One region of the Acidovorax sp. 106 genome, then DNA from elsewhere that is predicted to be linked to it. Evidence: predicted binding sites of a transcription regulator. Region 1 holds the regulator's gene; each other region holds the start of a gene.
The links. Region 1 encodes FNR, which switches genes on or off when oxygen is low (the NO sensors DNR and NnrR bind a similar motif). Its sites were predicted from a motif close to TTGATNNNNATCAA; they were not measured.
Positions count from the first base shown of each region.

Region 1 (10,583 bases):
CAAACCCGGTTTGCGCAAATCGTGGCGCTGATGGAAAGCGCATCGCTGCAAAAGCCCCGCCTGGCCCAGCTTGCAGATCGCATTGCCCGGCCCTTTTTGGTTGCGGTATTGCTGGCGGCCTTTATGGCAGCGGCCTGGTGGTGGCCCAAAGACCCAGGCCATGCATTGATGGTGGCGGTGGCGGTGCTCATCGTGACTTGCCCTTGCGCACTGTCGCTCGCCACCCCAGTGGCCATGCTGACGGCAGCGGGTACGCTGGCGCGGCAGGGCGTGCTGGTGCGCAACCTGCAGGGACTGGAGGCCTTGGCGCAGATCGATACCGTGGTGTTTGACAAGACGGGCACCCTGACGCGCGATGCGATGGCGCTGCAGGAGGTGCGGGTCGCGGGCATGGCGCTGGACAAGGCTGCGGCCCTGTCGCTGGCCGCAGCGTTGGCGCGGCAATCGTTGCACCCCGCCTCGCGTGCGCTGGTGGCGGCGGCAGCTGCAGACGATGGGCGCTGGCTGGTCACTCACTTGCAGGAGCAGGCAGGCTTGGGCTTGAGTGCCAATGTGTTTGACCGCACTGCGCAGCAGCCGCTGGGGCGTGTGCGCCTGGGTTCGGCTGTGCATGCCGGGGTGGCTGATGGAGTGACCGATGGTGTGGGGTCAGCGCTTGCCGGGCCCCTGGAGTCAACGGCCTTGTGGGTGGTGCTGGCGCAGGAAGGCGCTCAGTCTGGCCAGGAATCGTTCCTGGAACTGGCCCGCTTTGGGTTGGTCGAGGATGTGCGTGGCGAGGCGGCTGCCGTGGTGCAGGCGCTGGCCCAGGCGGGCTTGGCGGTGCAAATGTTGTCTGGCGACCGCCCCGCAGCAGTGCAGCGCGTGGCAGCGCAGGCAGGTATCGAACAAGCCCGGGGTGCGTGCACACCTCAGGACAAGTTGCAAGCGCTGCAAGCGCTGCAAGCCCAAGGCCACCATGTGGCCATGGTGGGCGATGGGCTCAATGACGGCCCGGTGATGGCGGGCGCCCATGTGTCGTTTGCCTTTGGCCGATCGGTGCCACTGGCACGTTCGCGGGCGGATTTTGTGGTGCTGGGCGACAGCTTGGCGCTGGTGCCGCAGGCGGTCATGTTGGCGCGCAAGACGCTTTCTATCGTGCGCCAAAACCTGTGGTGGGCGGCTGGCTACAACGCGCTGTGCGTGCCTTTGGCTGTGGTGGGCTGGATGCCTGCTTGGCTGGCGGGGCTGGGCATGGCGCTGAGCTCACTGTTGGTGGTGCTGAACGCGGCCCGCTTGTCCAGAGGCTTGCCCGCCGTTCTGTCGGCAGAGCAGGGCGGCCCTTCTTCTTTCACGGTTGCGGGCGTTGTTCCGGCAGCCTCTTCATTCAATGCTGTGGAGCCCGCCTGATGGACATCCTTTATTTGCTGATTCCTTTGTCTGTGGTGCTTGTGCTCATGATCCTGGCGGGCCTGTGGTGGGCTGTGTACCGGGGGCAGTTTGAGAGCGTGGAGCAAGAGGGGGAGCGCATTCTCCGGGACGGTTGACTTTCGTCAATAACCGCAATGCCAGTCTGGTTAAAACTTGTATCGCAATACAAAGAGGTGTCCGATGGATTTTCCAAAAACAAATGCTGCGCACTACAACGACACTGTCGTGCGGCAGTTCTCTATCATGGCCGTGGTCTGGGGGGTGGTCGGCATGCTGGTGGGCGTCATCATCGCCGCCCAGCTGGCATGGCCTGAACTCAACCTCGGTATTCCGTGGCTTAGCTACGGTCGCTTGCGTCCACTGCACACCAATGCAGTGATCTTCGCGTTTGGCGGCTGTGCGCTGTTTGCTACCAGCTACTACGTGGTGCAGCGCACCAGCCAGGTTCGGTTGTTTGCCCCCGCTTTGGCCTCGTTCACGTTCTGGGGCTGGCAACTGGTCATCCTGGCAGCGGCGATCAGCCTGCCGTTGGGCTACACCTCCGGCAAGGAATATGCAGAACTGGAATGGCCCATTGACATCCTGATCACGTTGGTCTGGGTGTCCTACGCCATCGTGTTCTTCGGCACGGTGGGTACCCGCAAGGTCAAGCACATCTATGTGGCCAACTGGTTCTTTGGTGCTTTCATTCTGGCTGTGGCGTTGTTGCACCTGGTGAACAGTGCAGCGGTGCCTGCGGGCTACATGAAGAGCTATTCGGCCTACGCCGGTGTGCAAGACGCTATGGTGCAGTGGTGGTACGGCCACAATGCCGTGGGCTTCTTCCTGACGGCAGGCTTCCTGGGCATGATGTATTACTTCATCCCCAAGCAAGCAGGTCGCCCTGTGTACTCGTATCGCCTGTCGATCGTGCACTTCTGGGCTCTGATCTTTACTTACATGTGGGCGGGTCCTCACCACCTGCACTACACCGCGCTGCCTGACTGGACGCAATCCGTCGGTATGGTGTTCTCCCTCATCCTGCTGGCCCCCAGCTGGGGCGGCATGATCAACGGCGTGATGACGCTGTCTGGCGCATGGCACAAGCTGCGCGACGATCCTATCTTGCGCTTCCTGATCGTGTCCTTGTCGTTCTACGGCATGTCCACATTCGAAGGCCCGATGATGTCCATCAAGACCGTCAACGCCCTGAGCCACTACACCGACTGGACCGTGGGCCACGTGCACTCTGGTGCCTTGGGCTGGGTGGGTTTGATCTCCATGGGCTCGCTGTACTACCTGGTGCCCCGTCTGTTTGGCCGCGAAAAGATGCACTCCATCAAGGCCATTGAACTGCACTTCTGGATGGCCACCATCGGCATCGTGCTGTACATCGCTGCGATGTGGATTGCCGGTGTGATGCAGGGCCTGATGTGGCGCGCCGTGAACCCCGATGGCACGCTGACCTACACCTTCGTTGAAAGCGTGAAGGCCACTTACCCCTTCTATGTGATCCGCGTTGCCGGTGGTCTGCTGTACCTGGGCGGCATGCTGGTGATGGCCTGGAACGTGTGGGCCACTGCAATCTCTGGCCGCTCGGTCAAGGTGGCGATTCCCGCCGTGAACGCAGCCCACGCTTGAGCCTTAAGGAGCCAATATGTCTCAAAACAATAAGCAAGCTTCTACCGGTTTCAGCCACGAGAAGATTGAAACCAACAACTTCCTGATGATCGTGCTGATTCTGCTGGTGATCGCCATTGGCGGTCTGGTGGAAATCGTGCCCCTGTTCTTCCAGAAGTCCACCACTGAGGCTGTCAAGGGTGTAGAGCCCTACACCGCTGTGCAGCTCATGGGCCGCGATGTGTACATCCGCGAAGGTTGCTACAACTGCCACTCGCAGATGATCCGTCCCTTCCGTGCAGAGACGCTGCGCTACGGCCACTATTCGGTGGCTGGCGAGTTTGTGTATGACCATCCTTTCCAGTGGGGTAGCAAGCGCACAGGCCCTGATCTGCACCGTGTGGGCGGCAAGTACAGCGATGAATGGCATCGCATCCACTTGAACAATCCGCGTGATGTGGTGCCCGAGTCGAACATGCCTGCCTACCCTTGGCTGGAGAAGACCACCATTGACCCTACGGATGTCGCGCCCCGCATGAAGGCCTTGCGCACGGTGGGTGTGCCTTACACCGACGCGCAGATCACGGCCGCAGCGGATGAAGTCAAGGGCAAGACCGAGCTGGATGCGCTGATTGCCTACCTGCAAGTCATGGGCCGCGCGCTCAAGTAAAGGAGAGCAGCAATGGACATCACCACCATGCGCATCGTGGCCACACTGGCTTCGATGGCCTGCTTCATCGGCATCTGGGTGTGGGCCTACATGGGTCGCAACCGCGCCAAGTTTGATGAAGCTGCTCGCTTGCCCTTTGAGCAAGAATGAACTCCACCAGAATGAGAAAAACCCATGAGTGACTTCACCAGCAATTTCTGGTCGGTCTTTGTGACCGCGCTGACATTGATCGGCATCATCGGCTGCGCCTTACTGCTTTGGATGGCAGGCCGCAAGAAGGTCGTGGCAACGGCCGATAACACCACAGGCCATGTTTGGGACGAAGACCTGGTTGAAATGAACAACCCCCTGCCACGCTGGTGGGTGTGGATGTTCGTGATCACCATCATCTTTGGCTTGGGCTACCTGGCTGCTTACCCTGGCCTGGGAAGTTCGGCTGGCAAGCTGGGCTGGACCCAGAAGGGCGAGTACGAGGCTGAAGTGGCAAAGGCCAACAAAGAGTTGGAGCCTTTGTATGCACGCTTTGCCGCCATGACCCCTGAGGGCATTGCGGTAGACCCGCAGGCCAAGGCGATTGGCGAGCGCTTGTTCATGAACAACTGTGCGCAATGCCATGGCTCGGATGCCCGCGGCAGCAAGGGTTTCCCGAATCTGGCGGATGGCGACTGGCTGCACGGCGGCACTCCAGACAAGATTCTGGAAACCTTGCAAAAGGGCCGTATTGGCAACATGCCTCCCATGGCTGCAGCGGTTGGCACGCCTGAAGATGTGCGCAACCTGTCGCACTACGTGTTGAGCCTGTCGGGCAGCCCCCATGATTCATTGCGCGCCTCTTTGGGCAAGTCCAAGTTCACGGCATGTGCTGCATGCCATGGCATGGACGGCAAAGGCAACCAGGCCCTGGGTGCCCCCAACCTGACCGACGACATCTGGCTGCATGGCTGGGGTGAGGCAGCCATCACGGCCATGATCAACAACGGCAAGGTCAACCAGATGCCTGCACAGGCAGAAAAGTTGACGGAAGCCCAGATCAAGGTGCTGGCCTCGTATGTCTGGGGCTTGTCAAACAACAAGGCTCAGTAAGCTGGGTACGGGGCGGTATCGGGTGATACCGCCCTTTGTTGTTTGGGTTGAGTAGTTTTGAAGAAATAAAGAGCGCCACCATGAAGCAACCCAGCGAGTCCCCTCGCAAGGTCATTCCCATCGCTCCCGTCGAGGCAGCTGGCTCCGATGCTTCCAGCAGTCAGGTTGAGATCGTCTCCCTGTACGAGGCGCAGAAGAAGATTTACCCGCGCTCGATCAGCGGCTTGTTTGCCCGGTGGCGCTGGGCCATGGTGTTCCTGACCCAGTTGGTGTTTTATGGCCTGCCCTGGCTCGAGTGGGGGCAGCGCCAAATGGTGCTGTTCGATCTGGGCGCGCGCCGCTTTTACATTTTTGGTCTGGTCCTGTATCCGCAGGATTTCATCTACCTTACGGGGCTGCTGATCATCTCAGCACTGTCTCTGTTCTTGTTCACTGCGGTGGCAGGGCGCTTGTGGTGTGGGTTTGCGTGTCCGCAAACGGTTTACACCGAAATCTTCATGTGGATTGAGCACAAGATCGAAGGTGATCGCAGTGCCCGCTTGCGCCTGGATGGCGGTCCGTGGACCTTTGAAAAGGTCAGGAAAAAGTTTTTCAAGCAAGCCGTTTGGATTGCAGTAGCCCTGTGGACGGGGTTCACTTTCGTTGGCTACTTTGTGCCGATCCGCGAGCTGGGCGCTGAGCTGATCGCTTTGCAGGGCAGCTGGCAGATTTTCTGGGTGTTGTTTTACGGTTTTGCCACCTATGGCAATGCGGGCTTCATGCGTGAGCAAGTGTGCAAGTACATGTGTCCCTATGCACGCTTTCAGAGCGCCATGTTTGACAAGGACACGCTCATCGTCAGCTACGACGTTGCGCGTGGTGAGCCACGTGGGCCACGCAGCAAGACCGTAGATCACAAGGCGAAGGGTCTCGGGGATTGCATCGACTGCACGCTGTGTGTGCAGGTGTGCCCTGTGGGTATTGATATTCGCAAAGGGCTGCAGTACGAGTGCATTGGGTGCGGGTTGTGCGTGGATGCGTGCAACACTGTCATGGACAAGGTGAAGTACCCCCGTGGCTTGATTCGGTTCACTACCCAGAATGGCGTCGTGAAGCGCTGGTCGCAGTCCCAGATCCTACGGCGCGTGTTGCGGCCCCGTGTGTTGATTTACAGCGCCGTGCTGGTGACCTTGTGTGTGGCCATGCTTGCCAGCCTGATGACCAGAACGCCTTTGAAGGTCGACGTTGTGCGGGATCGTGCCGCCTTGTCTCGCATCGTTGCGGGCGGTAAGCTGGAGAACATCTACCGTATCCAGATCATGAATGCGACGGAGTTGCCTCAGCGCTACCACGTAGCAGCCAAGGGGCTGGAGGGCTTGGAGGTCGTATCGGAGGCTGCTGTGGACATTGAGCCTGCGCAGTCACGCTGGGTGGCGGTGCGTTTGCAGGTGCCCTATGGGTCCGCAACGCCGGGTTCGCATCCTGTGACGTTTGAGATTGGGGCGGAAGGTGGTGGCGCCCATGTATCGGAAAAAACTGTCTTTTTGGTTCCTCGGTAAGCAGCCTGTGGTCTCGCTGTTTTACCCGTTTTGATGGAGTTTGCTATGTCTTCGATTTCCTCTTCAGCACCCGCACCCGCACCCGTCCAGGCTGCCCCTTGGTGGAAGTTTGGCCATGTTTGGCTGGTGCTCTCAGGCCCCGCGATCGTCGTAGTGGCGGGCTTCGTCACCTTGTGGATTGCAGTGTCCAGTCCTGACCCTGTGGTTGCTGAAGACTACTACCAGCAAGGCATTGACATCAACAAGAGGCTGGAGAATCCGGAGCCCGGCATGGCACCTGCGCTCAAGGGCCGCAACCATGCCGTGACACCACTCAAAGACCAGCCCCGCTAGTTGCGGGGTCAGGGCCTCCATGGCGGTAGGCCCAGGCTTCGACGCCTTCTCAAAACCATACGGAGACACCACGATGTGGACACAGCGTTTGATGTGGATTGCTTGGCCTGCTTTTTTGGTCGCCGGGGCTTTGGAGGTGTTGGTGTTTGCCATGGTGGACCCCCAAGACCTGCACTGGTTTGGACAGCCGCTGGCGTTGTCTCGGCAGGGGGTTTACACCCTGGCGTTCTTTGCCTTTTGGGCGCTCACCATGTTGTCGGGTGCCATGACCACGCTGCTGGCCATGTCACCGTTTGAACTCAACCGCTGCCCTGTGCCTGACCAAGACCGGCCTGACGATTGCCGCAAGACACCATCTTGCCCTTGATGTGGGTTGCAAGCTACCGTTGGGCATGCCCTGCAAGCAGGTTGCTCAATGGCATGCTTGCTGATTGTTCACGATGCGGCGCAGGGCATCGGTGTCCAAGATTCGTACGTGGCGCTGGCGAACTTCGACGGTTCCATCCTCTACGAATTTGGAGAAAGTGCGGCTCACGGTTTCCAATTTGAGGCCCAGGTAGCTGCCAATTTCTTCCCGGGTCATGCGCAGCACCAACTCCGATTGAGAGAAGCCGCGAGCATGCAGGCGCTGTACCAGGTTGAGCAGGAATGCCGCCAAGCGCTCTTCAGCCCGCATGCTGCCCAAAAGAAGCATCACGCCGTGTTCGCGCACGATTTCGCGGCTCATGATTTTGTGCACATGGTGCTGCAGTGCCGTTACTTCGCGTGAGAGTTCTTCAATGCGATCAAACGGCATCACACAGACTTCGGCGTCTTCCAGCGCCACGGCGTCGCAGGTATGGTGATCATTGACAATGCCATCCAGGCCGATGATCTCACCGGCCATTTGAAAGCCCGTGACTTGGTCGCGACCATCCTCAGTGGCGACACAGGTCTTGAAGAAACCTGTGCGAATGGCGTACAGCGAGGTGAAGGCTTCGCCATTGCGAAAAAGTGTGCCGCCGCGCTTGACTTTGCGGCGCACGGCCACCACCTCGTCGATGCGCTGCAGCTGTTCGTCATTGAGGCCAACGGGCATGCAAAGCTCGCGGAGGTTGCAGTTGGAGCAAGCGACTTTGATGGTGAGCGGATTCATGGCACAGAAACCTGGTTGATGTTCGGGCATATCGTGCACGACGAGGGAGGCCGGTATGCCTCGGTCTGCGAGTAGCAGCAGATGATATGCATCAAATTGTCGCTCTTGTGGAGATGACTTCACTTGATGCAGGTCAAGGACGCAAGAGGAGGGGTGCGGCACAGTAAGCTAGTACGCAAGGATATCCCCATGACCGCAGTTACCCCAGAACTCCTGACCCGCTTTGACGTGCCAGGCCCTCGATACACCTCCTACCCCACGGCAGACCGTTTCGTGGAGGCATTTGGCCAAGAGGAATATGCCTTGGCATTGGCGCAGAGGCATCTGGGAACAGGTGCCAAGGCGATGCCATTGTCGCTTTACGTGCACATTCCGTTTTGCGAGTCGCTATGCTACTACTGCGCTTGCAACAAGATCATCACCAAACACCATGACCGCGCCGATGTCTATTTGCGCTACCTGAGCCGTGAGATTGATCTGCACACGGCCCAGTGCGGTGTAGGGCAGGTGGTCAGTCAGCTGCATTTGGGGGGGGGGACGCCGACGTTTCTCTCGGATGAGGGCTTGCGCGAACTCATGTCTATGCTCAAGCGCAGCTTCACGCTGGCGCCTGGGGGTGAGTATTCGATCGAGGTGGACCCGCGGACTGTGAATGCAGAGCGCTTGGCCTTGTTGGCCGAGTTGGGTTTTAACCGGCTGAGTTTTGGTGTGCAAGACTTTGACACCGAGGTACAAAAGGCCGTGCACCGCGTGCAGCCCGCCGAGCAGGTCTTTGCTTTGGTAGAGTCCGCCCGGTCCATTGGGTTTGATTCCATCAATGTGGATTTGATTTACGGTTTGCCACGCCAGACCCCTGAATCTTTTGACCGTACGCTGTCCCAGATCGCTCAGCTCCGCCCGGATCGGATTGCGCTGTACGCTTATGCTCACTTGCCAGACCGCTTCAAGCCCCAGCGTCGCATCATCACTGCCGAGCTGCCTACGGGCGGAGCCAAGGTGGCCATGTTGTCGCGTTCGCTGGATGCCTTTTTGGAGGCGGGCTACGTGTATGTGGGGATGGACCATTTCGCGCTGCCCACCGATGCCCTGGCCATTGCCAAGCGGCAAGGGCGCTTGCACCGTAATTTCCAGGGGTACAGCACGCAGCCTGACTGCGATCTGATTGGCTTGGGCGTATCGGCCATTGGGCGCATTGGTGCCACCTATAGCCAAAATGCCAAGACCCTGGATGAGTACTACGACCACCTCGACCAGGGGCGTTTGCCCGTGGTCCGTGGCTTGGCACTGAATCGGGACGATCTGGTGCGACGTGCTGCCATCATGGCCTTGATGTGCCAAGGAGAGTTGCTCATTGAGCCCATGGAGCAGGCTTGGCTGATTGACTTCCGCCGCTACTTTGCTGCTGAGTTGGATCAGCTCCAGGACATGCAGACCCAAGGCCTGGTGGAGGTCGGTGACGAGGGTGTGCGTGTCACGGCCATGGGGTGGTTCTTTGTGCGTGGCATTGCCATGGTGTTTGATCGCTACCTGCAGGCTGATCGCACGCGTGCCAAGTTCTCTCGCATCATCTGACACTCGATATGACTGGTGCCGTGGCCTGGACTGCGTTGGTGATGGGGCTCCTGGGTGGTACCCACTGCATTGCCATGTGTTCGGCGCCTTGCGGTGCCGTGGTGGGGGCGGGCGCTTCAGTGGCAGGAACTCTCCCGCCAGAGCAGCCTGTGCACTGGATGCCACGCAGCGCAGCACCCTCTGTTCTGCGCCAGTTGGCTTTTCACAGTGGCCGTGTGCTGGGCTATTCGCTGCTGGGGGCCTTGGCGGCCTGGGCGATGGACAGCCTGGCCTGGGTCACCCAGCAATCCATGGCACTGCGGCCTGTGTGGACGCTCATGCACGTTGCTGTGCTGGGTTGGGGGCTGATGATGATGGTTCAGTTGCGCCAGCCTGCCTGGGTGGAGCAGGCCGGTCGCTCAGTGTGGGCGCGTGTCAGGCCCTTGGTGGGCAGCCCTGCCGGGGTGGCGTCGGCTGGTATGTTGTGGGCTCTGATGCCCTGTGGGCTGCTTTACTCAGCGCTGTTGGTGGCAGCGCTCAGTGGCGGCCCGGTACAAGGGGCGTTGTCTATGGCGCTTTTTGCAGTGGGCAGCGGCCTGTGGCTGGTCGGTGGCCCGCTGGCATGGCATTGGGGGCGCAAGCACCTCCAAGCGTTGCGGGGTGATTGGGGGGCTCGTATCAGTGGCGCCTTGTTGTGTGGCGTTGCGGTGTGGGCGTTGTGGATGGACTTGGTATACAAGCCTTCACTGTGGTGTCGTTGAGTCAGGCGCTTGGCCCTGCCTGCCAAGAACCTGTTCAAAGAGCTGGCCGACTGCTTTGGCTTGTATAGCTAGCGATCAGTCCGTCACTTTTTGGCAATTTCACCACACTCCGTCAGCTTTTACATCTTGCTGGACCAGCTGATCTATCTTTGCGGGACAGCCATTTTTCTGCTTCTGCCGAACCGTGCGCTGAGATGGCCCCGGCTGGGCACAAGGTTTTGCGGCTTTTGCGTCTGAGTTCGACCTCTTTTCCAGAAAAGCGCTGCTGGAAATAGGGGGTAAACGCCTTGCTCAGGCGGCCATCAGAACTGGTGATAATGGGCTTAACAATTGCCGCGGTATTGTTACATTTTCCCACTGTCACCTATTGCGCTGTGAATACCTCAGTTCTTATCGATATCAGCCAGTTGCGAATTGGCATGTATATCCAGCTGGATTTGAGTTGGATGCAGCATCCGTTTCCCGTCAGCAATTTCAGGGTGGGCTCTGCGGAGCAGATCGCAACC
Region 1 is NZ_RCCC01000001.1:4,787,940-4,798,522, reverse strand. Features, by position in the region: gene C8C98_RS21100 (cation-translocating P-type ATPase) at 1-1,386, shown strand, start outside; gene ccoS (cbb3-type cytochrome oxidase assembly protein CcoS) at 1,386-1,523, shown strand; gene ccoN (cytochrome-c oxidase, cbb3-type subunit I) at 1,588-3,027, shown strand; gene ccoO (cytochrome-c oxidase, cbb3-type subunit II) at 3,044-3,676, shown strand; gene C8C98_RS21080 (cbb3-type cytochrome c oxidase subunit 3) at 3,689-3,826, shown strand; gene ccoP (cytochrome-c oxidase, cbb3-type subunit III) at 3,851-4,759, shown strand; gene ccoG (cytochrome c oxidase accessory protein CcoG) at 4,840-6,297, shown strand; gene C8C98_RS21065 (FixH family protein) at 6,343-6,630, shown strand; gene C8C98_RS21060 (hypothetical protein) at 6,704-6,997, shown strand; gene fnr (fumarate/nitrate reduction transcriptional regulator Fnr) at 7,043-7,765, opposite strand; gene hemN (oxygen-independent coproporphyrinogen III oxidase) at 7,955-9,337, shown strand; gene C8C98_RS21045 (sulfite exporter TauE/SafE family protein) at 9,346-10,077, shown strand; gene C8C98_RS21040 (HD-GYP domain-containing protein) at 10,497-10,583, shown strand, end outside.

Region 2 (10,583 bases), 4.1 Mb from region 1:
CGCGCATCGTGCTGGTGTCTGCCAGCGTGGCCCCAGATGCAGTGAACGAGGCCCGCATGCGCGGAGCCGACGGTTTTCTACCCAAATCGGCCAGCGGCGAAGACATCCTGGACGCCATCACCTGCGCATTGGCAGGGCTGCCCTGCTTTCCGGCAGGCAGCGGCCAAGCCCCACCCGCTGTGCGCGGGGCCGGTGCATCGGCCCTCACGGCGCGGCAGCTGGATGTGCTGGCCCTGCTGTGCGCGGGCAAGCCCAACAAGGTGATTGCCCGCGACCTGGGGCTGAGCGAGAACACCGTGCGGGTGCATGTGGCAGCCATCTTTGGGCAACTGGGGGTCAACAGCCGCAGTGCGGCGCTGCTCACAGCGCAGCGCATGGGCCTGGTCGCCACACCCAGCCATGACACCCTCTGACGCCCACCATGCAGAGCCCGCAGCAGCCGAGGCTGCCGCAGCGCCATCGGCATTGCACACCCCCACCCACTTGATGAGCCGCCTGGGCTGGGCTTGGCCACGGTGGGAGCGCGAGGAAATCCTTCGCGAGCAGGTCTCGCTGCTACGCCACAACTTCCCGATGACTTTGCTGGCCTCGCTGGCCACAGCCTTTGGCACGCTGTGGGTGATGCGCCCGGTGGCCGACCCGCAGGCCATGCTGGCCTGGCTGATCTCGCACATCCTGGTGGTGAGCTGTGTGTACGCCGTGCTGCTGGGCATTGACCGCCAGGGCACTGCCCACCCCAAGCGCGCCGTGTGGCGGCTGATGGTGTGCATGAGCGCCATGGGCATCAGCTGGGGCAGCCTGGCCCACGTGGTGCTGTACTGGGGCAGTGGTGAGAGCGTGATCTACGCCATCGGCATCATCAGCACGGTGTCATCGGGTGCTCTGGGGCTGGGGGCACCGCTGCTGTGGGGCTACATCATCTACCTCACGTTTGCCATTGGCGGGGTGCTGCTGGCACTGGCCATGGCGGGCGGCGTGGTGATGTGGCCTGCCCTGCTGATGGTGTGCGTGTACTACGCACTGACCTCCATGCACGCACGCACCGGCGAGCAGGCTACGCTGCGCTCCATCGTCCTTAAGCTCGAAAACGAGCGGCTGGTGACCGAGTTGCGTGCCGAGTCGCGCCGCGCATTGGCCGCGCAAGAAGCCGCGGAGCAAGCCGACCGCGACAAGTCCCGCTTTCTGGCTGCTGCCAGCCACGACCTGCGCCAGCCCCTGCACGCCATGGGGCTGTTCCTGGAAACGCTGCAACGCAGCCCACTCAACGCGTATCAGCAAACCGTGCTGGGGCACGCACACGCGGCCTCTGGCGCTGCGGCAGAGATGCTCACCACCTTGCTCGACTATTCGCGCCTGGAGGCCGGGGTTGTCAAGGTGCGCCCTGCGGCTTTCTCGGTGCAATCGCTGCTGACCTCGCTAGAGCAAGAGTTCGGTGTGCAGGCCGATGCTGCGGGCCTCATCTACCGCACGCGCGAGACCTCTGCAGCGGCCTTTGCCGACCGCTCGCTGGTCGATCTGGTCATGCACAACTTCATCTCCAACGCCCTGCGCTACACCAGCCGGGGCGGTGTGCTGATTGCCTGCCGCCAGCGCGGTGCCCGGCTGGCGCTGGAGGTGTGGGACACGGGCCATGGCATTCCCGAGCACCAGTGGGAGGACATCTTCAAAGAGTTCCACCAACTGGGCAACCCCGAACGCGACCGGCGCAAGGGCCTGGGACTGGGCCTGGCCATCGTGCAGCGGCTGGCCCGCGAGATGTGCACCAACGTGGAGGTGAGATCGCGCCTGGGCAAGGGCTCGGTCTTCCGGCTCTGGCTGGACAACTGGCAAGGCGCCCTGGAGGACGAAGCCCAGCCCGTGCTGGACCCGCAAAGCCTGGCAGGCCTGAAGGTGCTGGCCATCGACGACGACGAGGCCGTGCGCATGGGCATGCAATCGCTGCTGCAAAGCTGGGGGTGCGAATGCCTGACGGCCGAATCCGGCGCCGATGCCATGCAAAGCCTGGAGCGCATGACCCCCGAGTTGATCATCACCGACTTCCGCCTGCGGCATGAGGAAACGGGCAAGCAAGTGCTGCAAGCGCTGCGCTCCCAGCTGGGCGCCATGGTGCCCGCCATCATCATGACGGGCGACACCTCTCCCCAGCGCCTGCGCGATGCGCAGTCCACCTCAGCCCTGCTGCTGCACAAGCCCGTGTCCACCGGCCAGCTGCGCGACGCCATTTCGCTGTTGCTGCAGCAACCCCAGCCTGCCGCCTGGCAGGCCGAAGAAGCGGCTGCCGACCCCACCTGAGCCCACGCAGCCGCAGCGCCCGAGCAGGCTCAAAACAAGCGGCGCATCAAATCCATCAAACGCTGAAACCGTGCGCCATAGGGTGGGTAAAGCAACGCGCCCAGGGACCAGCGCGACTGCACCAGCACCGACTTCTGGTGGCTAAACCGCAGAAAGCCCTGCTCCCCATGGTAGGCGCCCCAACCGCTGTCGCCCACGCCGCCAAACGGCAGGTTGTCGTTGGCCACATGCATCAGCGTGTCATTCACCGTCACGCCCCCGCTGACGGTGCGGGCCAGCACGTCGTCGCGCACCGCCTCACTTTGCCCAAACCAGTACAGCGCCAGCGGGCGCGGCCCGGCGTTGATGTGCGCAATGGCATCGTCCAGCCGCTCGTAAGAGATGACGGGCAGGATGGGGCCAAAAATTTCTTCCTGCATGAGCTGCATGGCCGAAGTGGCGCCAAACACCAGCGTAGGCAGCATCTGGCGGCTGACGCCATCGCCCAGCATGCCCGCCGTGGGCACTGCGGGTTTGCTGGAAGCGGGCTTGCCCACAGACGGGTCAATCGTCTGCACCTCAGCGCCCAGGGTTTGCGCCTGCTGCAGCATGGTGCGCAGCCGTGCGTAGTGGCGCGCAGTGATGATGGACGCGTAGTCGCCATTGCCCTCAATGCTTGGGAACAGGCGCAGCACGGCAGCGCCATAGGCCTGGGCAAACTCAGCCTCGCGACCCCGGGGCAGCAGCACGTAGTCAGGCGCCACGCAGGTTTGCCCGGCATTGAACAACTTGCCGTGGGCGATCTTGAGGGCAGCCTCCTGCAGGTCGCAGTGGCCGTCGATGATGCAAGGCGATTTGCCTCCCAACTCCAGCGTGGTCGGGGTGAGGTTGTGCGCCGCCGCCTGCGCCACCTTGCGCCCCACGGCGGTGGAGCCGGTGAACACCAGGTGGTCAAACGGCAGCGAGGCAAACAAGGCCGACAAATTGGCATCGCCCTGCACCACACAAAACTCATCGGCCGAAAAAAACTGTGCCACCAACGCCGCCAGTTGCGCCGAGGTGTGCGGCGTGAGCTCGCTGGGCTTGAGCATGACGCGGTTGCCCGCCGCCAGTGCGGTGATGGCGGGGGCCAGCGCCAGCTGGATGGGGTAGTTCCACGGCGCGATCACCCCCACCACCCCCAGCGGCTGGCGGGCAATCCAGGCACTGGCAGGCTGCAAAAACAGGGGGGTGAACACCCGCTGGGGCTTCATCCAGCGGCCCAGGTGGCGCAGGGTGTGCGACAGCAAACTGCGCAGCACAAACAAGTCTGCCACCTCGGTCAGGCGCGGCGAGCGCATGCCGAAGTCGGCCTGCACGGCGGCGGCCAGCACGGGGGCGTGCTCGTCCAGCAATTTTTGCAAGCGCAGCAACCGCTCGCGGCGCACCAGCAGGGGCACATCCACTTGCGCGCGGCTGGCCTGGTGCTGGAGTTGGAACTGGGCGTGTATTTCGGCAGGGGTCATGCAACGATCATAGGAGACCCCGCCAGCGGGCGTGTCACGAAAGGGCACATGCGATGGCTGGGCACCGCGCCCTTGGCGCCCCTGCGTCATGCACCCGACACAGGGAGCACAAGGCCATCAGCGCAGCCTGGCAAGTGCCAAGGCCCCTTTGCACGGGTCGAGCGGTAGGTGTGCGCTGGGGATCGGGATGGGCTGCAAGGCGCGTACAACGAAGCTGACCGCCCGGCAAGCCACTTGCCCAAAGGGTTGGAGTGAAATCGGGCGATTGCACTCCAATGCAATCTCCAAAAAGACTTTGAACAGGTTCTAAGCCTCAGCGGACTTCACGTGCTTCCACGTCTGTCACCTGGGCTGCCCCGGGCAGGATGCCGCCACGGTGCTGTGCGGCGGGCTCATCCACCACACCATCACCCGCTCCAGGAGCCCCAGGCACACCACGGTGGCCACCCGCAGACCAACGCTGCGTGGAACGAAAGGCGGTGCTGAAGCCCGTGCGAGGGTCCATGCGCATGACCCAGGGCGTCACAGGCTTGCCCGTCAGCCGCGCCCAGCCAGCGCGCAAGGCCCACACCAGCGCCAGCACCAGCACGGCGGCCAGCAGGCTCAAGAAAAGCACCACGCCCATGGCCAACACCACCACACGCAGCACCAGGCGCAACAGGCCCGCAACAATTTCGTTCAACTCACACCTCTCATTCACAACATGGGCGGGGGCAGCACCGGCCTCTGCACAAGCCTGCACACCCGCCAGCGCTTTGCAGGTCAACCCTGCGGCGCGGCGCTGAACTGGAACACGCCCGGCTCCAGCACCGGGTTCACGCTCACCGCGATCACGCTCTTGGGCGGGAACTGCCCTTCCAAGAGCAGCTTGGACAGCGGGTTCTCAATCCGCTGCTGGATCGCCCGCTTGAGCGGCCGCGCACCAAACACCGGATCGAACCCCACCTTGGCCAATTCTGCCAAGGCCGCGTCCGACACCTGCAACTCCAAATCCATCTTGGCCAGCCGGGATTGCAACAGCTGCAGCTGAATTTTGGCGATCGAAGCGATGTGCTGCGCATCCAGCGCGTGGAACACCACGGTCTCGTCAATGCGGTTCAGGAACTCGGGTCGGAAGTGGTTCTTGAGCTCCCCCCACACCGCTTCCTTGATGTCGTCAGAGTCCTCACCCACCATGGCCTGGATCAGGTGCGAGCCGATGTTGCTGGTCATCACGATCACCGTGTTCTTGAAGTCCACGGTGCGACCCTGGCCATCGGTCAGGCGGCCATCGTCGAGCACCTGCAGCAGCACGTTGAACACGTCGGGGTGGGCCTTTTCCACCTCGTCGAGCAGCAGCACGCTGTAGGGCTTGCGGCGCACGGCTTCGGTCAGGTAGCCGCCCTCCTCGTAGCCCACATAGCCCGGAGGCGCACCGATCAGGCGGGCCACCGAGTGCTTCTCCATGAACTCGCTCATGTCGATGCGGATCAGGTGGTCTTCGCTGTCGAACAGGAAGCCTGCCAACGCCTTGCACAACTCGGTTTTGCCAACGCCCGTGGGGCCGAGGAACAAGAACGAGCCGGTGGGGCGATTGGGATCTGACAGGCCCGAGCGCGAGCGGCGGATGGCATTGGCCACCGCAGCAATCGCCTCTTGCTGGCCCACCACGCGCTCGTGCAACTTGGTCTCCATCTGCAGCAGTTTGTCCTTTTCGCCCTGCATCATCTTGGCCACAGGGATGCCCGTGGCGCGGCTCACTACCTCGGCGATTTCTTCCGCACCGACCTGCGTGCGCAGCAGGCGGCGTGTGGCGGGTGCGCCGTCCTTGCCAGCCTCTTGCGCCTGGGCTTCTTTGAGTTGCTTTTCCAGGTCCGGCAGCTTGCCGTATTGCAGCTCGGCCACCTTGTTGAAGTCGCCCTTGCGGGTGAATTCTTCGATCTGGAACTTGAGCTTGTCGATGGCCTCGCGCACATGCGCGCTGCCTTGCGCCTGGGCCTTTTCGGACTGCCAGATTTCGTCGTAGTCGGCAATTTCCTTTTGCAGCTTGGTGATCTCTTCCTCGATGAGCGCAAAGCGCTTTTGCGAGGATTCGTCCTTCTCGCGGCGCACGGCCTCGCGCTCGATCTGCAGCTGGATCAGGCGGCGGTCAAGCTTGTCCATCACCTCGGGCTTGGAGTCCATCTCGATCTTGATCTTGGACGCCGCCTCATCGATGAGGTCAATCGCCTTGTCGGGCAAAAAGCGGTCGGTGATGTAGCGGTGGCTCAGCTCGGCGGCGGCCACGATGGCGGGGTCGGTGATGTCCACGCCATGGTGCACTTCGTACTTTTCCTGCAGGCCGCGCAGGATGGCGATGGTGGCCTCCACGGTGGGCTCGCCCACCAGAATCTTCTGAAAGCGCCGCTCCAGCGCTGCGTCCTTTTCGATGTACTTGCGGTACTCGTCGAGCGTGGTCGCGCCCACGCAGTGCAGCTCACCGCGCGCCAGCGCGGGCTTGAGCATGTTGCCCGCGTCCATCGCGCCTTCGCCCTTGCCAGCGCCCACCATGGTGTGCAACTCGTCGATGAAGACAATGGTCTGGCCTTCGTCCTTGGCCAACTCATTCAGCACGCTTTTCAGGCGCTCTTCAAACTCGCCCCGGAACTTGGCCCCCGCCAGCAAGGCGGCCATGTCCAGTGAGAGCACGCGCTTGCCCTTGAGGCTTTCGGGCACTTCGCCCGCCACAATGCGCTGGGCCAGGCCTTCCACAATGGCGGTCTTGCCCACGCCGGGCTCGCCGATGAGCACGGGGTTGTTCTTGGTGCGGCGCTGCAGCACCTGGATGGCGCGGCGGATTTCATCGTCGCGGCCGATCACGGGGTCGAGCTTGCCCAGGCGGGCGCGCTCGGTCAGGTCCATGCAGTATTTGGCCAGGGCTCCGCGCTGGCCTTCGGCCTCGGCGCTGTCCATCTTCTGGCCGCCGCGCACAGCTTCAATGGCGGCCTCCAGGCTCTTGCGCGTGAGGCCGTTGTCCTTGGCTATTTTTGCCGCCTCGCCCTTGCTGTCGATCACGGCCAGCAAGAACAGCTCGCTGGCAATGAACTGGTCGCCGCGCTTGATGGCCTCTTTCTCAGTCGCCTGCAGCACGCGGCCCAGCTCGGGGCCGCCTTGCACCTGGTCGTTGCCCTGCACCTGCGGCAGGCGCTTGACGGCGGCTTCCGCCGCTGCCAGCAGGCCGGGTACGTTGGCGCCCGCACGCTGCAGCAGCGCCTTGGGGCCGTCGTCCTGCTTGAGCATGGCCACGAGCATGTGCACGGGCTCGATGTAGGCGTGGTCGTTGCCCAACGCAATGCTCTGGGCATCGCTCAGGGCTTCCTGGAACTTGGTGGTGAATTTGTCGAGACGCATGGTCTATATCCTCCGAATTGCCCTGCAGTTGGGGTGGGCACTGCCTCATTTCAAGGCAGCGGGCACAGGAAGAGATTGACCTGGATCAGTGGGTTGCAGCGGAGACGGCCCACACAATCACTATCAAATCAATAGCTGCTAGCGCTTATTTAATAAGCGCTAGCAGCTATTTTTATTAGAAAAATAGCCCCCAACCTGGGCTCAGGCGTTGCGTGCCGTGATGCCCCAGCGCGCCAACGCTGCGTCATCGCTCACTCGGGCGTCTACCCAGCGGGCGCCTTGCGCAGTCTCTTCTTTTTTCCAGAATGGCGCCTGGGTCTTGAGGTAGTCCATTAAAAATTCGCAGGCCTGAAAGCTCTGCCCTCGGTGCGCACTGGTCACCGCCACCAGCACAATCTGGTCGAGCGGCTGCAATAGACCCACGCGGTGGATCACCCGGGCGCCCAAAATATCGAAGCGCCGAAAGGCTTCTGCCACCATGGCTTCGATGGATTTCTCGGTCATGCCGGGGTAATGCTCCAGCTCCATGGAGGCCACTGTGTCGCCCTCATTGCGGTCACGCACCGTGCCCACAAAGCTGCACACCGCGCCTACGCCCTTGTCGCCCTGGCGCAGTTCGGCAATCTCGCGGGACAGATCAAAGTCCTCTGTCTGGACCGAAACGCGTGCGGACGTCATGGCGCGCGGTGCAGGCGGGGCGCAGCCAGCAGCGCCCGCTCTTCTTCCACAAAGTTTTGCAGCTGCTTAAGTGCAGGCGAGGGTGGCAGCTTGGCCAGCTGCGTTTGCAGCCGCGTGATGTCGCCCACCGTGGGCGCCACCTTGATTTGCGCCACTGCGGCGGCGTGGTTGCCGGATTGGATCAAGGCCAGCACCTTGCTCGGCCATTCACTTTTGGGTCGTGCCATGGAAATGATTTGGATAGTTCGACAGGGTTTCTACAGGAATGTCTGTAGCATTCGCCCGCACTGTACCCCCACCGCCGCCTTGCAACGCGCGCCCAGCCCCTCATTTCCCCCATGGCCACACAAACCATCACCACCGACCAGTACAAGCTCTACCCCTCGCCCCGCAACCAGCACCGCGAGATTTTCGAGCACCAGGTCTTTGTGCCCCACCCCTACGCCATCATCGACCTGGACGTGATGGAGCTGGCTGGCAAAACCACGCTGTACGCTGCCTGCCGCCTGTCAGACATGAAGATGGGCCAGCTGGTGACCTTGGAGCTGGCCGCAGACAAGGCCAAGTTCGAGCGCCTGTTCACCCCCGACTGAGCTGCCCTGCCCGACCATGCACGAAGACGACAACCAGATCCACGTCCCGCCCTCGTTCGTGGCGGTGTATGCCGACAGCCGCCAGCGCCTGCGCGAGCCCGCCCCCGTCGTTCGCGCCCGCTACGAGCTGTGTGAAGACCTGGCGGGGCATTTGGTAGAGCACGCGCAAACGCTGTACCACGTGCAGGCACCGTCTGAAAAAGAGATCCTGCTGCGCATCCATGCCGGGCTGTGCACGGCCGAGTCGGGCGTGTCGGTGGCCGAGGCCACCTGGATCGCGACCCGCCTGGCAGAGCTGCTGAACTGGCCCTGCCCTGAACTGCCCCAGACGCTGCCCCCGCCCACCAGTGGCGATGCGCCCCCTTCATCGCACTGAGCACCCCCTCAAAGGGCATGGCCCCAAGAAAAAAACACGGCCCTTTTGCAAGAGTCGCGTTCTTTTTGGCCTCTAGCGCTTGATAAATAAGCGCTGGCAGCTATCAATTAAAGAGCAAAAAGCGCTTCAGGAGCCGCCAAACGGCATCTTGGGCATGCCGCCCAGGCCCTTCATGCCGCCCATGCGCTTCATCATCTTCATGAGGCCGCCGCCCTTCATCTTCTTCATCATGTCCTGCATCTGCTCAAACTCCTTGAGCAGGCGGTTGACCTCTTGCACATGCACGCCCGCGCCATTGGCAATGCGCTTTTTGCGCGTGGCCTTGATGAGGTCGGGCTTGCGGCGCTCCAGCGGGGTCATGCTCTGGATGATCCCTTCCTTGCGCTTGATGTCTTTCTCGGCCTTGTCCATGTCGATGGAGCCCGCTTTGGCCGTGAGCTGAGACGGCAGCTTGTCCATCAGGCTGGACAGGCCACCCATCTGCTTCATCTGCTGGATCTGGGAGAGGAAGTCGTTGAGGTCAAAGCCGTCACCACTCTTGACCTTGGCGGCCAGCTTTTGGGCGGCTTCGATGTCCACCCCAGCCGTGACCTGCTCCACCAGCGCCACGATGTCGCCCATGCCCAGGATGCGGCCCGCGTGGCGCTCGGCGTCAAACACCTCCAGGCCGTCGATCTTTTCCGAGACCCCTGCAAATTTGATGGGGGCCCCCGTGATCTGGCGCACCGACAGCGCGGCACCACCGCGCGAGTCGCCATCGAGCTTGGTCAGCACAATGCCGGTGAGCGGCAGGGCTTCCTTGAAAGCCTTGGCAGTGTTGATAGCATCCTGGCCCTGCATGGCGTCCACCACAAACAAGGTTTCCACCGGGTTGAGCGCGGCGTGCAGGTCCTTGATTTCCTTCATCAAGGCTTCGTCAATGGCCAGGCGGCCGGCCGTGTCCACCAGCAGCACATCAAAGTAGTGCTTCTTGGCGTAGTCGAGCGCAGCGTGGGCAATGTCCAGCGGTTTTTGGTCCGGCGTGCTAGGGAACCATTCGGCGCCCGCCTGAGCAGTCACGGTTTTGAGCTGTTCAATGGCGGCGGGGCGGTACACGTCACCCGAGACGGTCAGCACCTTCTTCTTGCGCTTTTCAATCAGGTGCTTGGCCAGCTTGGCCGTGGTGGTGGTTTTACCTGCACCTTGCAAGCCAGCCATCAATATGACGGCGGGTGGCTGGGCAGCCAAGTTGATGTCGGCAACGCCTTCGCCCATGGTGGCCGCCAGCTCGCGGTTGACGATGGAGACCAGCGTCTGGCCCGGCTTGAGCGAGCCCAGCACCTCTTGGCCCAGGGCTTTTTCCTTGACGCGGGCGATGAAGTCGCGCACCACCGGCAAGGCCACGTCGGCCTCCAGCAGCGCCATGCGCACTTCGCGCAGCATGTCCTGCACATTGGATTCGGTGATACGGGCCTGGCCACGCATCTCCTTGACGAGTCGCGTGAGTTTGTCGGTAAGTGCGGAGGCCATAGGAGATTTTGGAAAGGTTCCAGGGTTACCCGTTACCCGCACACAGGTCAAATGTGGGCAGGTTTGCCAAAGCGCTGGCAGCGGGCGAAAGGCTAAACTGTGACCCATGATTTTACCCAGTGCTTCCCCCGTCAGCTGGTTGCTGGCCCTTGCCGCAGCCTTGGCATACGCCGCACCTGCCGCAGCAGCCGCCCGGTTGGGCGCCACCGCCTCACGCAACGCTCTGCTGCTGGCATGGGTGTTGCACGGTGCCCTGCTGGTCTGGGGGCTGTGGGGTGACGC
Region 2 is NZ_RCCC01000001.1:664,569-675,151, forward strand. Features, by position in the region: gene C8C98_RS02920 (response regulator transcription factor) at 1-413, shown strand, start outside; gene C8C98_RS02925 (hybrid sensor histidine kinase/response regulator) at 400-2,292, shown strand; gene C8C98_RS02930 (coniferyl aldehyde dehydrogenase) at 2,322-3,776, opposite strand; gene C8C98_RS02935 (hypothetical protein) at 4,090-4,458, opposite strand; gene clpB (ATP-dependent chaperone ClpB) at 4,539-7,145, opposite strand; gene C8C98_RS02945 (molybdenum cofactor biosynthesis protein MoaE) at 7,347-7,823, opposite strand; gene C8C98_RS02950 (hypothetical protein) at 7,820-8,050, opposite strand; gene C8C98_RS02955 (hypothetical protein) at 8,162-8,416, shown strand; gene C8C98_RS02960 (hypothetical protein) at 8,433-8,792, shown strand; gene ffh (signal recognition particle protein) at 8,919-10,301, opposite strand; gene C8C98_RS02970 (inner membrane protein YpjD) at 10,408-10,583, shown strand, end outside.
Region 2: the regulator FNR is predicted to act here: its motif matches at 7,221-7,234, upstream of clpB (ATP-dependent chaperone ClpB).

Region 3 (10,583 bases), 2.9 Mb from region 1:
CCGTCACCACCGCCGGGCTGGCGGCCATGGCCTGCGGGGTACATGTCGAAATAGCTCGACAGGTAGCGGCTTCCATCCTTGTCGCCCCACAGGTACAGCGGCATCGACGGAATCGGCTGTGCGCACACCAACTCGCCCACCTCATCGGTCACCGGCTGGCCCTCTGCGTTCCAGGCCTCCACCGCTGCGCCCAGCATGCGGCATTGCATCTCGCCGGGCACCTGGGGCATCTCACGGTTGCCGCCGATGAAGGCGCCGCAAAAGTCGGTGCCGCCAGAGATGTTGTTCCACCATATCGGTTCGCCCCCACGCTCCCCCACTGCGTGTGGGTCGCTGCCCCCGGCTGGGGAAGGGGCCCCGGCTTGGCCGGTGCGGGGGGCCGCGCCTTGCTTGGGGCGGCCCGGCGCTGCGGCGTTGCCGTGCGTACCCAGCGCCTCAAACTGCGCCGTCCCCCACTGCTGCACCTCGGGCGACAGCGGCGAGCCCGTGGTGCCCAGCGCGCGGATGCGCGTGAGGTCGCCATAGTCGGCCAGCGTGATGCCCGCCTTCATGCAGTTGGCAAAGAACGCCGCGCCCGCGCCGAAGAAGGTCACGCCCGTTTCGGCCGCAAAGCGCCACAGCACGCCCCAGTCGGGATGCTCCTTGCTGCCGCCGGGGTTGCCGTCAAAGATGACGCAGGTGGTGCCTGAGAGCAGGCCGCTCATCTGCGCGTTCCACATCACCCAGCCGGTGGAGCTGTACCAGTGGTAGCGCTCGCCAAAGCTGTTGGCCGCGTAGCTGCAGCCAATGTCGTTGTGCAGCACCTTGAGCTGCAACGCCACCAGCATGCTGCCGCCGTGGCCGTGCACGATGGGCTTGGGCAGGCCGGTGGTGCCGCTGGAGTAGACGATCCACAGCGGGTGATCAAACGGGAGCCACATCGGCTCAAAGGCCGCAGTTTCAGCATCATTTTGGGCGGTAGCGCTTGTCCAATCAGCGCAGCCAGCTATCGAAATAGAAGCATCCAGGTTGCCCAGCAACACCACGTGCTGCAGGCTGGGCAGCGCGGCTCGCAGCTCGGCCAGCACGCCGGTGCGGTCGTGGTCGCGGCCGCCATAGGTCACGCCGTCCACGCTGATGAGCACCTTGGGCTCGATCTGGCGAAAGCGGTCGAGCACCGCGTGCGTGCCCATGTCGGGGGCGCAGATGCTCCAAACGCCGCCGATGCTCGCCGTGGCCAGGAAGGCGACCATGGCCTCGGGCACGTTGGGCAAGTAGGCGGCCACGCGGTCGCCGGGCTGCACGCCCTGGGCCTTGAGGTGCAGCGCGAGCGACGCCACCTGGCGGCGCAGTTCGGACCAGGAGAGTTCGCGGTGCTGGCCCTTTTCATTGCGGCTGATGATGGCGGGCAGACCTGCAGCGTGGGCCGCATCGACATGCCGCAGCACCTGCCGCACATAGTTCACCTGCGCGCCAGGAAACCACTGCGCCCCCGGCATGGTGTTGCACGCCAGCGCGGCCGTGTGCGGCGTGGGCGACTGCAGGTCAAAGTAGTCCCACACGCTTTGCCAGAAGGCGTCCAGCTCAGTGGTGGACCAGCGCCACAGGGCGCCATAGCTGTCGAACTGCAGGCCGCGCGCATCGCGCAGCCAGTGCTGGTACAGGCGGATTTGCGGGATGTAGGGCGGCGTGGGGCCCTGGGCCGATGTGCCCCGGCCGTGAGGAATGTGTGGTGTCTCCATGCCCGGCAACTTAGCAGTGCACCAGGGCAGAAGCCACCCGGGTCAGTCACCTGTTTGACACTCACAACGCCTGTGGCGGTGGCGCAGCACCTGGACCTCAAAAATTACAAACCTTAACAAGGTGGGGATGGCTACGTCACACGTACGACATCCGATGACACAGAATCCGTGCTCAGAGAGAGAGGCCGCCAGCGAGCGGCAGCCAGCCCAAAAGAGCCCGGCGCCCGCCGGATTGAAACCAGACCCAGGATCTGAGCCCCATGCTGCCCCACGCCCCCCTGTTGCCGGCCCACACCGCAGGCCCCCGCCACCATGCCACCGCACGGGCCCTGCTGGCCTGGACGCTGACCGCCAGCCTGGTCGCCTGCGGCGGCGGCACGCAAGACACCGTGACCACGGCGAACCCTGAACCCGCCCCCTCTCCCGTGCAACCGACAACGCCCACACCGACGCCGGTTCCCGCGCCTACGCCTACGCCTACGCCTACGCCTACGCCTACGCCTACGCCTACGCCTACGCCTACGCCTACGCCTACGCCTGCACCGACCCCAGCCCCAGCCCCAGCCCCAGCCCCAGCCCCAGCCCCAGCTCCAGCTCCAGCTCCAGCTCCAGCTCCTGCTCCTGCTCCTGCTCCTGCTCCTGCTCCTGCCAGCCCGGTCGCCCTAAATGTTCGGGTGCAAGGCCTCGGCCTGGGTGGCACGCTCAAGCTGGGGCACGGCTCGGCCACGCTGGATGCAACGCTGAACCAGCCTTACACCTTCACCCCACAGGTGGCTGCAGGGGCACCGCTGGATTTACGTGTGGTGGCACAGCCTGCGGGCCAGGCGTGCGCGGTATCCAACGCAGCGCCAGCCACCGTGCCCGCCGATGGCGCGCCGGTGTTTGTGCGCTGCCTGTACACCAGTGCAGCGCACCTGACCCTGCCCGAGACATTGCCCAACGCCGCGCTGGCCGTGTCCTTTGGACTGCGCGACATTGCCTACCCAGGCATTGCGTACGAAAGCCGTCCAGGCGTGGTGGGCGGCATCTTCCCGTATGAGTACCGCATCAAGAGCTTCACCCTGGGCGGCGTGGCGCAAAGCACCTCAGGGGTATCGCTGGACTGGCGCCGGGGCACCGTGCGTTTCACCCCGGCAAGCGAAGGCACCTACGTGCTCACCCTGGAGATCAAGGACAGTGGCGCTGCACAAAAGGCGCTGGAGCAGAGCTTCACGATCCAGTCGACGGCCTCGCGCTTTCTCTTTGTGGACCCGAATGGCACCGACGCTTCAGGGCGCGGCACGCGGGCAGCGCCCTACAAGACCCTGGCCTATGCGCTGGCCAACTCCACCCCCGACCAAGCCATCGTTTTGCGCAAGGGAACCTATCTGCCCGGCAACATCAAGGTCTATGACAACAAGGCCAAACAGTTTCTCGCGTATCCAGACGAGGTCGTGACGCTGAACTTCAACAAGGCCAACAACATCAGTGTGGGCAGCGACATTGCCCCTGCGGTGCGCATCGAGGGTTTCGACATCACCGGGGTCACCCAGTGGGGCATCGTCAGCGACCCGAGCAAGGCCGGGCTGGTGATCCGGCATGTGCGTTTTCTCGATGGCCAAGCCACCAACAACGGCGAGAACCCTGCGTTCATCCATGGCTGGGGCGACTCCGGCCCGGCCTGGCGGCACAAGTTCCTGATCCAGGACAACGACTTTGGCCCCTATGTGGGCAACGGCTACGCCACCACCTTGTTCGACGCGGGCCAATCGCTCATTGAAAACAACCAGCTGAACCTGGGCAAGGTGTACGGGGGCTTTCACGACAAGGACAACTCGCAGTACAACACCTACCGCGAGAACTACATCGCCTTCTCGGACGCCAACCGTACCACCATGGGCATACAGGTTTCCGCGCAGGACAACTCGGCCAACGTGCACATCCACCACAACCTGATCGTGAATGCAGGCATCCATCTGGGCATGCAGTGCTGGCAAACCACCTGCATCATGCTCAACCACGACGTACACCACAACACCGTCGTCAAGCACGGCATCAACCTGGGTTTGGGGCCCATCCAACCCAACAGCGCAGGGACACGCATCAGCCACAACATCATCAGCAACGGCAACGTGAGCCCCTATAGCGGCTTTTCCTGCCAAGGCCGCCCAGCGGGGCTGGCCACCCAGCTGGCGGTAACAGCCAACCTGATCGAAAGCAGCCACACGCTGGCATTCAAGGACAGCGAGTGCACCGGCAACGATATGACCTGGGCCGTGTGGCAGGGCACCTACGGCTTTGACACGACGACCTCCGGCAGCACCGTCACGGGCACCAGCACGCTCACCGGCAGCGGGCCTGGCACCGGTTTGCCCGCAGGGGACACCAGGCGCACGCGCCGGGGGCACCAGTACCCCTGAGGCGGGGAGCCCCAGCACACGCCACCGCACACAAAAAAGCCCCGCATTGCGGGGCTTTTTTAAGATTTTTTGGCCTCCAGCGCTTAATCAATAAGCGCTGGAAGCTATCTTATTGATAGCATTATTTGCTGCCAGAGGCCTTGTCACGCATGCGGTCTGCACGGGCGCCTGGATCGGGGTGGGACGACAGCATCTGGTCCATGCCGCCTTGCTTGCCGCCCAGCGAGGCCAGCTTGCGGAAGGCTGATTCCATGGCCTTGACGTTGTACTTGTGCTTTTGCATGAAGGCCAGGCCGTAGTCGTCCGACTCGGTTTCCTGGCTCTGCGAGAACTGGCTGTTAAGCAGCTTTTCGCCCAGCTCACCCAGGTCCGAATCCGCCAGCTTGGCGGCTGTGCCGCTGGACGCCGCCACGGCCTTGCGGCCTGCCGATGCCATGTAGGCCGTGCGCATGGCACTCATGGTGTGGGCGTGCTTGACGTGGCCGATCTCATGGCCAATGACGCCCAGCAGCTCCTGGTCGTTCATCATGTCCATCAGGCCTGCATAGATACGAATCGAGCCATCGGCCGTGGCATTGGCGTTGACGTTCTTGCTCAGGTAGACCTTGAAGTTGAGCTTCAAGCCGTCTTCATTGACGTGCTTGGCCGTCAGGCGCGCCAGGCGCTGGGAGTACTTGTTGTTGGCGGGGGCCAGCTTTTCTGTGCGGTCGCCATAGGCGCGGTACTGCAGGGCCACGGACTTGAGTTCTTCATCCGACACGGTGGCGGCCTTGAACACATCCAGCGCTGCGCCCACCTTGTTCTCGGACTTGGTGGCACCCGAGCCGCCGGCGCTGGTCGAGCCCAGTGCGGACGAGACGGCCGACAGGCCACTGGCAGAGCCCCCGTCGGTGGTGGCGCAGCCAGTCAATACCAGCGCGCAGGCCATGGCGATGTAAGACAGTTGTTTCATGGTGTGATTTCCCTCTTTGGATGGATGTGAATTCAGTGCAGCGCGCCCCTGCCACACCGCTGGTGCCGCGTGGCCCCCTGCAGCATTGGCAATCCGGGCAGGGGCTTGTTTCAAATGCGGCGTAATTGTTTCACGCACGCCCGCCAAACGCCCTGCCCAGCCCCTTCAATTGCAACCGTTCGTATCTTTGCGGAAGTGATTGAAACGCGCCGTACTTTGTAACACTGGCGCCGCTCTGGCGGCCATCGGGCAGTGCAACGGCCCATCACTTTGCGTTACATATTTCACGCTAGGCGCGTCCATTGCACTGACCTTCGGCCCCAAAGCCACCAGCGCCGGGCATCAGGACACCCTTTGATGCAATGCAAGCCCCCGTGCCGGGGCCGAGGCCACAATGCCAGCGTCATTTTTCAGGGCCACGCCCCACCCATTCCATGCACATGCACAGCGACGTACTCATCGTGGGCGCAGGCCCTTCCGGCCTGTCTCTGGCGATTTCGCTGGCGCAAGCCGGCTTTACCGCGACGGTGCTGGACCAAAACACCACCGCAGCGCTGGAGCAACCTGCCCCGGACGGGCGGGAAATCGCACTCACCCACCCCAGCGCGACCACGCTGCAGCGCCTGGGCACCTGGGACGCGCTGGCGCTCCATGAAATTGGGCACATCCGCACCGCAGAGGTCCACGATGGCCCCGTGGGCGCGTACAGCGCCATGCAACTGCAGGCGCCCGATGGCTTTGGCTCCGCCGAGACCCCAGAGGGCACCACAGCCTCAGGCCCCCGCCCCCCGCTGGGCTTCATCGTGCCCAACCATGCCCTGCGCCGCACGGCCTACCAGGTGGCAGCCCGCACACCGGGCGTGCGCATCGTTGCCGGGGCGCAAGTGCACCGCGTGGCCGCCCTGGCCACCCATGCCGAGGTGGACTTTGCCCTGGCCGCCCACCCTGGGCAGCCCAGCGAGCGCCTGTGCGCCCCCTTGGTGGTGGCGGCCGACAGCCGCTTTTCTGCCGCCCGGCGCCAATTGGGCATTGGTGCACAGATGACCGACTTTGGGCGCACCGTCATCGTCTGCCGCATGCGCCACGCCAAGCCCCACGGCGACACCGCCCACGAGTGCTTTGGCTACGAACGCACGCTGGCCGTGCTGCCGCTGCCCGATGTAGCCGCCGGAACGACCGACAGCGCCACTGAGGGCCACGCACAGTGCTCGGTGGTCGTCACCGCCAAAGCGGACGATGCCGCCCGCATGCTGGCACTAGAGCCCAGCGCCTTCGCTGCCGAGGTGCAAGCCCAGTTCCAAAACCGCCTGGGCGCCATGGAGCTGCTGGGCGAGCGCCACGCCTACCCGCTGGTGGCTGTGTACGCGCAGCGCTTTACCGGCCCACGCTGCGCGCTGCTGGGCGATGCGGCCGTGGGCATGCACCCCGTTACCGCCCACGGCTACAACCTGGGCCTGGCCGGGGTGGAGCGGCTGACGCTGGCCCTGGTGGCCGCCCGCCAGCGCGGGCAGGACTGGGGCGACGCGGCGGCGTTGGCGCCCTATGCGCGCGCCCACCACCTGCATGCCTGGCCCATTTACCAGGGCACCAACGCCATCGTGCGCCTGTACACCGATGCGCGCCCCCTGCCCCGCGCACTGCGCCAGCTGGTGCTGCAAGGCGCGCGGCGCCTGCCGCCGCTCAAGGCGGCCATCGTGGCGCAACTCACCGGCAAAGCCCCCCGCTGGCAAGCGCCCCTGGCCCGGCTGGGCAACGCGCTGGCCGCCGCCCGGCCACGGGGGTGACGGACAGGGGCGGCGCCCACGCGACATAAGCGGCCGCTTTGTAAAACCTGCTTACCTCGCGGTCGGTGCTTTGGCCGCTGCGGCGCGGCCGGACCACTATCATCGGCAGCCGCGCCCCAGAGGCGCAAAATTGGCCCTTGAGACGAACCCTGAGCCACTGGCGTCCCCAAGGGCCTCAGCCCCGCATTTCCACCGCTGCTATGCAAACACTCCTCTCCGCCTGGCCCGCCGTGGTCCTGCTGCTGCCCGCACTGGTACTGGTGTCGGCCATCGTCTTTCTGGCCAAGGGCGACCGCCGATCGTTCGCCTTCCTGATGGCCCTGCTGGCCTGCTACCTGATTGGCGCCTTGCTCATGGAGTTCTTTGTCTTCATGGCCGCGCGCATGGCCCGCGCCGGCAGCACGCCCACCGTGCCCGTGCTGGGCACGGGCACCAAGCAGTTGCTTGAAACCCTCAGCAACCCCCGCTCAATCACCGCACCGCCGCTGTCGCTGCCCGCCATCGCGGCCTATTCGGTGCTGGCGTCGTACCTGTGGCTGCTGGTGGGCTGGGGCTTGCACCTGCGCGGCAAAAAGGGCGGAACGGCCAAGAAAAAGCCCGCGAAGACCGCACGCAAACCCGCCAAGGCCTGAGGGGCAGGAGCGGGATCAGCCTGCCTTTACGCCGTTATTTGCTACCAAATTTATAGCTACCAGCGCTTATAGGGGAAGCGCCAGAGTCTCTTTTCTCTTAAAACCAAGCTGTTCCCCGCTCGCCCTGGTTTTACAGAATCTTTACGGCCCAGCAAATAGGAGGTGCAGTGGGCTCTCTAGATTGCGTTGCTTGAACCGCAACCACCAAGAGAGAGAGCACACGATGGACCGCACCACCCCCCACCCCTTCCCCGCAGCCGCCCCCAACGCGCATTACGGCGGCCTGGCACAAGACCTGCACCGATTGACCGAACGCCGCAAAGCCCTGCGCTGGCTGGCCGTGGGCACCAGCGTGCCCTTTTCCCTGTGGGGCTGCGGCGGCGGCAGCAGCGACGCCACCACGGCCACGGACACCACGACAGACACAGGGACCGGGACCGGCACGGGAACAGGCTCTGGCAGTGGTACAGGAACCGGCACAGGGACCGGAACGGGCACCGATACCGGTACCACCACCTGCAGCACCATCCCCAGCGAGACGGCAGGCCCCTACCCTGGCGACGGCACCAACAGCAGTGGCGGCACCGTGGCCAACGCGCTGCTGCTGTCGGGCATTGTGCGCAGCGACATCCGCAGCAGCCTGACCACCAGCACCACGGCCGCGGGCGTGCCGCTGACCCTCCGGCTCAAGCTCGTTAACACCAGCGCCAGCTGCGCCAGCCTGGCAGGCTACGCCGTGTACCTGTGGCACTGCGACCGCGACGGCAACTACTCGATGTACAGCACCGGCATCACCAACGAAAACTACCTGCGCGGCGTGCAGGTGGCCGACGCCAATGGCGAGGTGAGCTTCACCACCATCTTCCCTGGCTGCTACGACGGGCGCTACCCGCATGTGCATTTCGAGGTGTACCGCAGCCTGTCGGTGGCCACCTCGGGCAACAACGATGTGAAGACCTCGCAGCTGACCTTCACCCCCGCCGCCATGGCCGAGGTGTACGCCACCACCGCCTACGCCTCCAGCCGCACCAACTACGCGCGCACTTCGCTGGCGTCCGACAACGTGTTCAGCGACGACAGCGGTGCCCTTCAAATCGCCGACACCAGCGGTACGGTGAACGATGGCTACACCGCTGTGCTGCAGGTAGGCGTGGCGGCCTAACCGCCCAGCAGCATCCCCACCACCAGGCCCACCCCGGCGGTCAGCAGATCGCCGGTGACGGTGCGGTCGTCCTCTTGCGTGAAGCGGCGCTTTTGCTGTTCGCGCTCGGCCCGGTTGCGGTCACGCTCGATCATGATCAGGGCGTCGGCCAGGTCGGGGCGCAGCGCACCGTCACCGGCGGCGCCAGGCGCCTTGGCCGCCGAAGCCACGCGATAGCCCTCCAGGGCGCGCTTGACGGCTTCCGGGTCGATCAGGGAAAACGCCGCCCGGCAATGCGGGCAAGCGTGGTCTTTGCGGATGTCCACCGGCGCGCCGCAGCCCGTGCAGTAAATGGCATCCACCCGCCGCGCCAGGTCTTGCACCTCGGCCGGGGTGAGGTGGCGCACAAAGCCCTTCTCCACCATGAACGAGGAAAACGCGCTGAAGCGCCCGTGTTGCTGCGCGCAGCGGTAGACCATATAGCGCCCGCTGCGCACCATGTCATACCCCTGCGACAGGGGCCGCACGCAGCGCGGGCAGGCCAGGTTGTGCTGCAGCGGCCTGCGCTCATCGGTGCGGTGCTGGTGCAGCAGCGCAAACAGCTCTACCACCGCCTGGGGGTGCAGCTTCAGGTTCTCTCGGTGGTCAAACCAGATGCCCTGGCAGGCAAAGCACAGGTCCAGCTCAACCGCGCTCTGGCCCCCGCCATGGTCGTGGCCCGCCAGCGTCTGGGTCTGCATGGGCTGGCGGCACGAGGGGCAAAGCGAAGTGGTTTTCATGGCGTAGCGGCTGGACGGGAAGCGACGCGCCATCGTAACCGTCCACCCGCTGCGCCCCGGCCCCACACCACTCGCTCGCGCACGGCGGCCATTGCGGCGCCCCGAAATCCACTAGCATCCAGCACACAAATTTTCACAATAAAGGAAACACCATGGGATTCATGGACTGGAAAGTCAAAACCCCCGACGTGCTGGAGCGGGGCGGCGTGGTCGGCCCCGACGAGCGCCTGCCTTGGCCGCAAACCGCAGTAATGGGCGTGCAGCACGTCATCGCCATGTTCGGCGCCACCGTGCTGGCCCCCATCCTTATGGGGTTTGATCCGAACGTGGCCATCCTCATGAGTGGGCTGGGCACGCTGATCTTCTTCCTCATCACCGGCGGCAAAGTGCCCAGCTACCTGGGTTCGAGCTTCGCCTTCATTGGCGTGGTGATTGCAGCCACCAGTTATGCAGGCAAAGGCGCCAATGCCAACATCGGCATAGCGCTGGGCGGCATCATTGCCTGCGGCCTGCTCTACACGCTGATCGGCGCGCTGGTGCAAGCGGTGGGCACGGGCTGGATCGAGCGCTGCATGCCCCCCGTGGTCACTGGTTCAGTGGTGGCGGTGATTGGCCTGAACCTGGCGGGCATCCCCATCAAGAACATGGCCGCGAGCAACTTTGACAGCTGGATGCAGGCACTGACCTTTGTGTGCGTGGGCCTGGTGGCCGTGCTCACACGCGGCATGGTGCAGCGCCTGCTGATTCTGGTGGGGCTCATCGTGGCCAGCATCGCCTATGCAGTGCTGACCAACGGCCTGGGCCTGGGCAAGCCGATGGACCTGTCCGCCCTGGCCAACGCTGCCTGGTTTGGCCTGCCCAACTTTGCCGCACCCGTGTTCAGCGCCAACGCCATGCTGCTCATCGCCCCCGTGGCCATCATCCTGGTGGCTGAAAACCTGGGCCACGTCAAAGCTGTGACGGCCATGACGGGCCAGGACCTGGACCGCTACATGGGCCGCGCCTTCATCGGTGACGGCATTGCCACCATGGTCAGCGGCAGCGCAGGCGGCACGGGCGTGACCACCTATGCCGAAAACATCGGTGTGATGGCGGCCACCAAGATTTACTCCACCGCTGTGTTCCTGCTGGCTGGTGTGTTTGCGCTGGTGCTGGGCTTTAGCCCCAAGTTCGGC
Region 3 is NZ_RCCC01000001.1:1,858,297-1,868,879, reverse strand. Features, by position in the region: gene C8C98_RS08305 (acetoacetate--CoA ligase) at 1-1,721, opposite strand, end outside; gene C8C98_RS21525 (right-handed parallel beta-helix repeat-containing protein) at 1,982-4,120, shown strand; gene C8C98_RS08295 (M48 family metallopeptidase) at 4,242-5,072, opposite strand; gene ubiM (5-demethoxyubiquinol-8 5-hydroxylase UbiM) at 5,507-6,856, shown strand; gene C8C98_RS08285 (hypothetical protein) at 7,057-7,488, shown strand; gene C8C98_RS08280 (intradiol ring-cleavage dioxygenase) at 7,712-8,650, shown strand; gene C8C98_RS08275 (zf-TFIIB domain-containing protein) at 8,647-9,408, opposite strand; gene C8C98_RS08270 (solute carrier family 23 protein) at 9,561-10,583, shown strand, end outside.
Region 3: the regulator FNR is predicted to act here: its motif matches at 5,427-5,440, upstream of ubiM (5-demethoxyubiquinol-8 5-hydroxylase UbiM).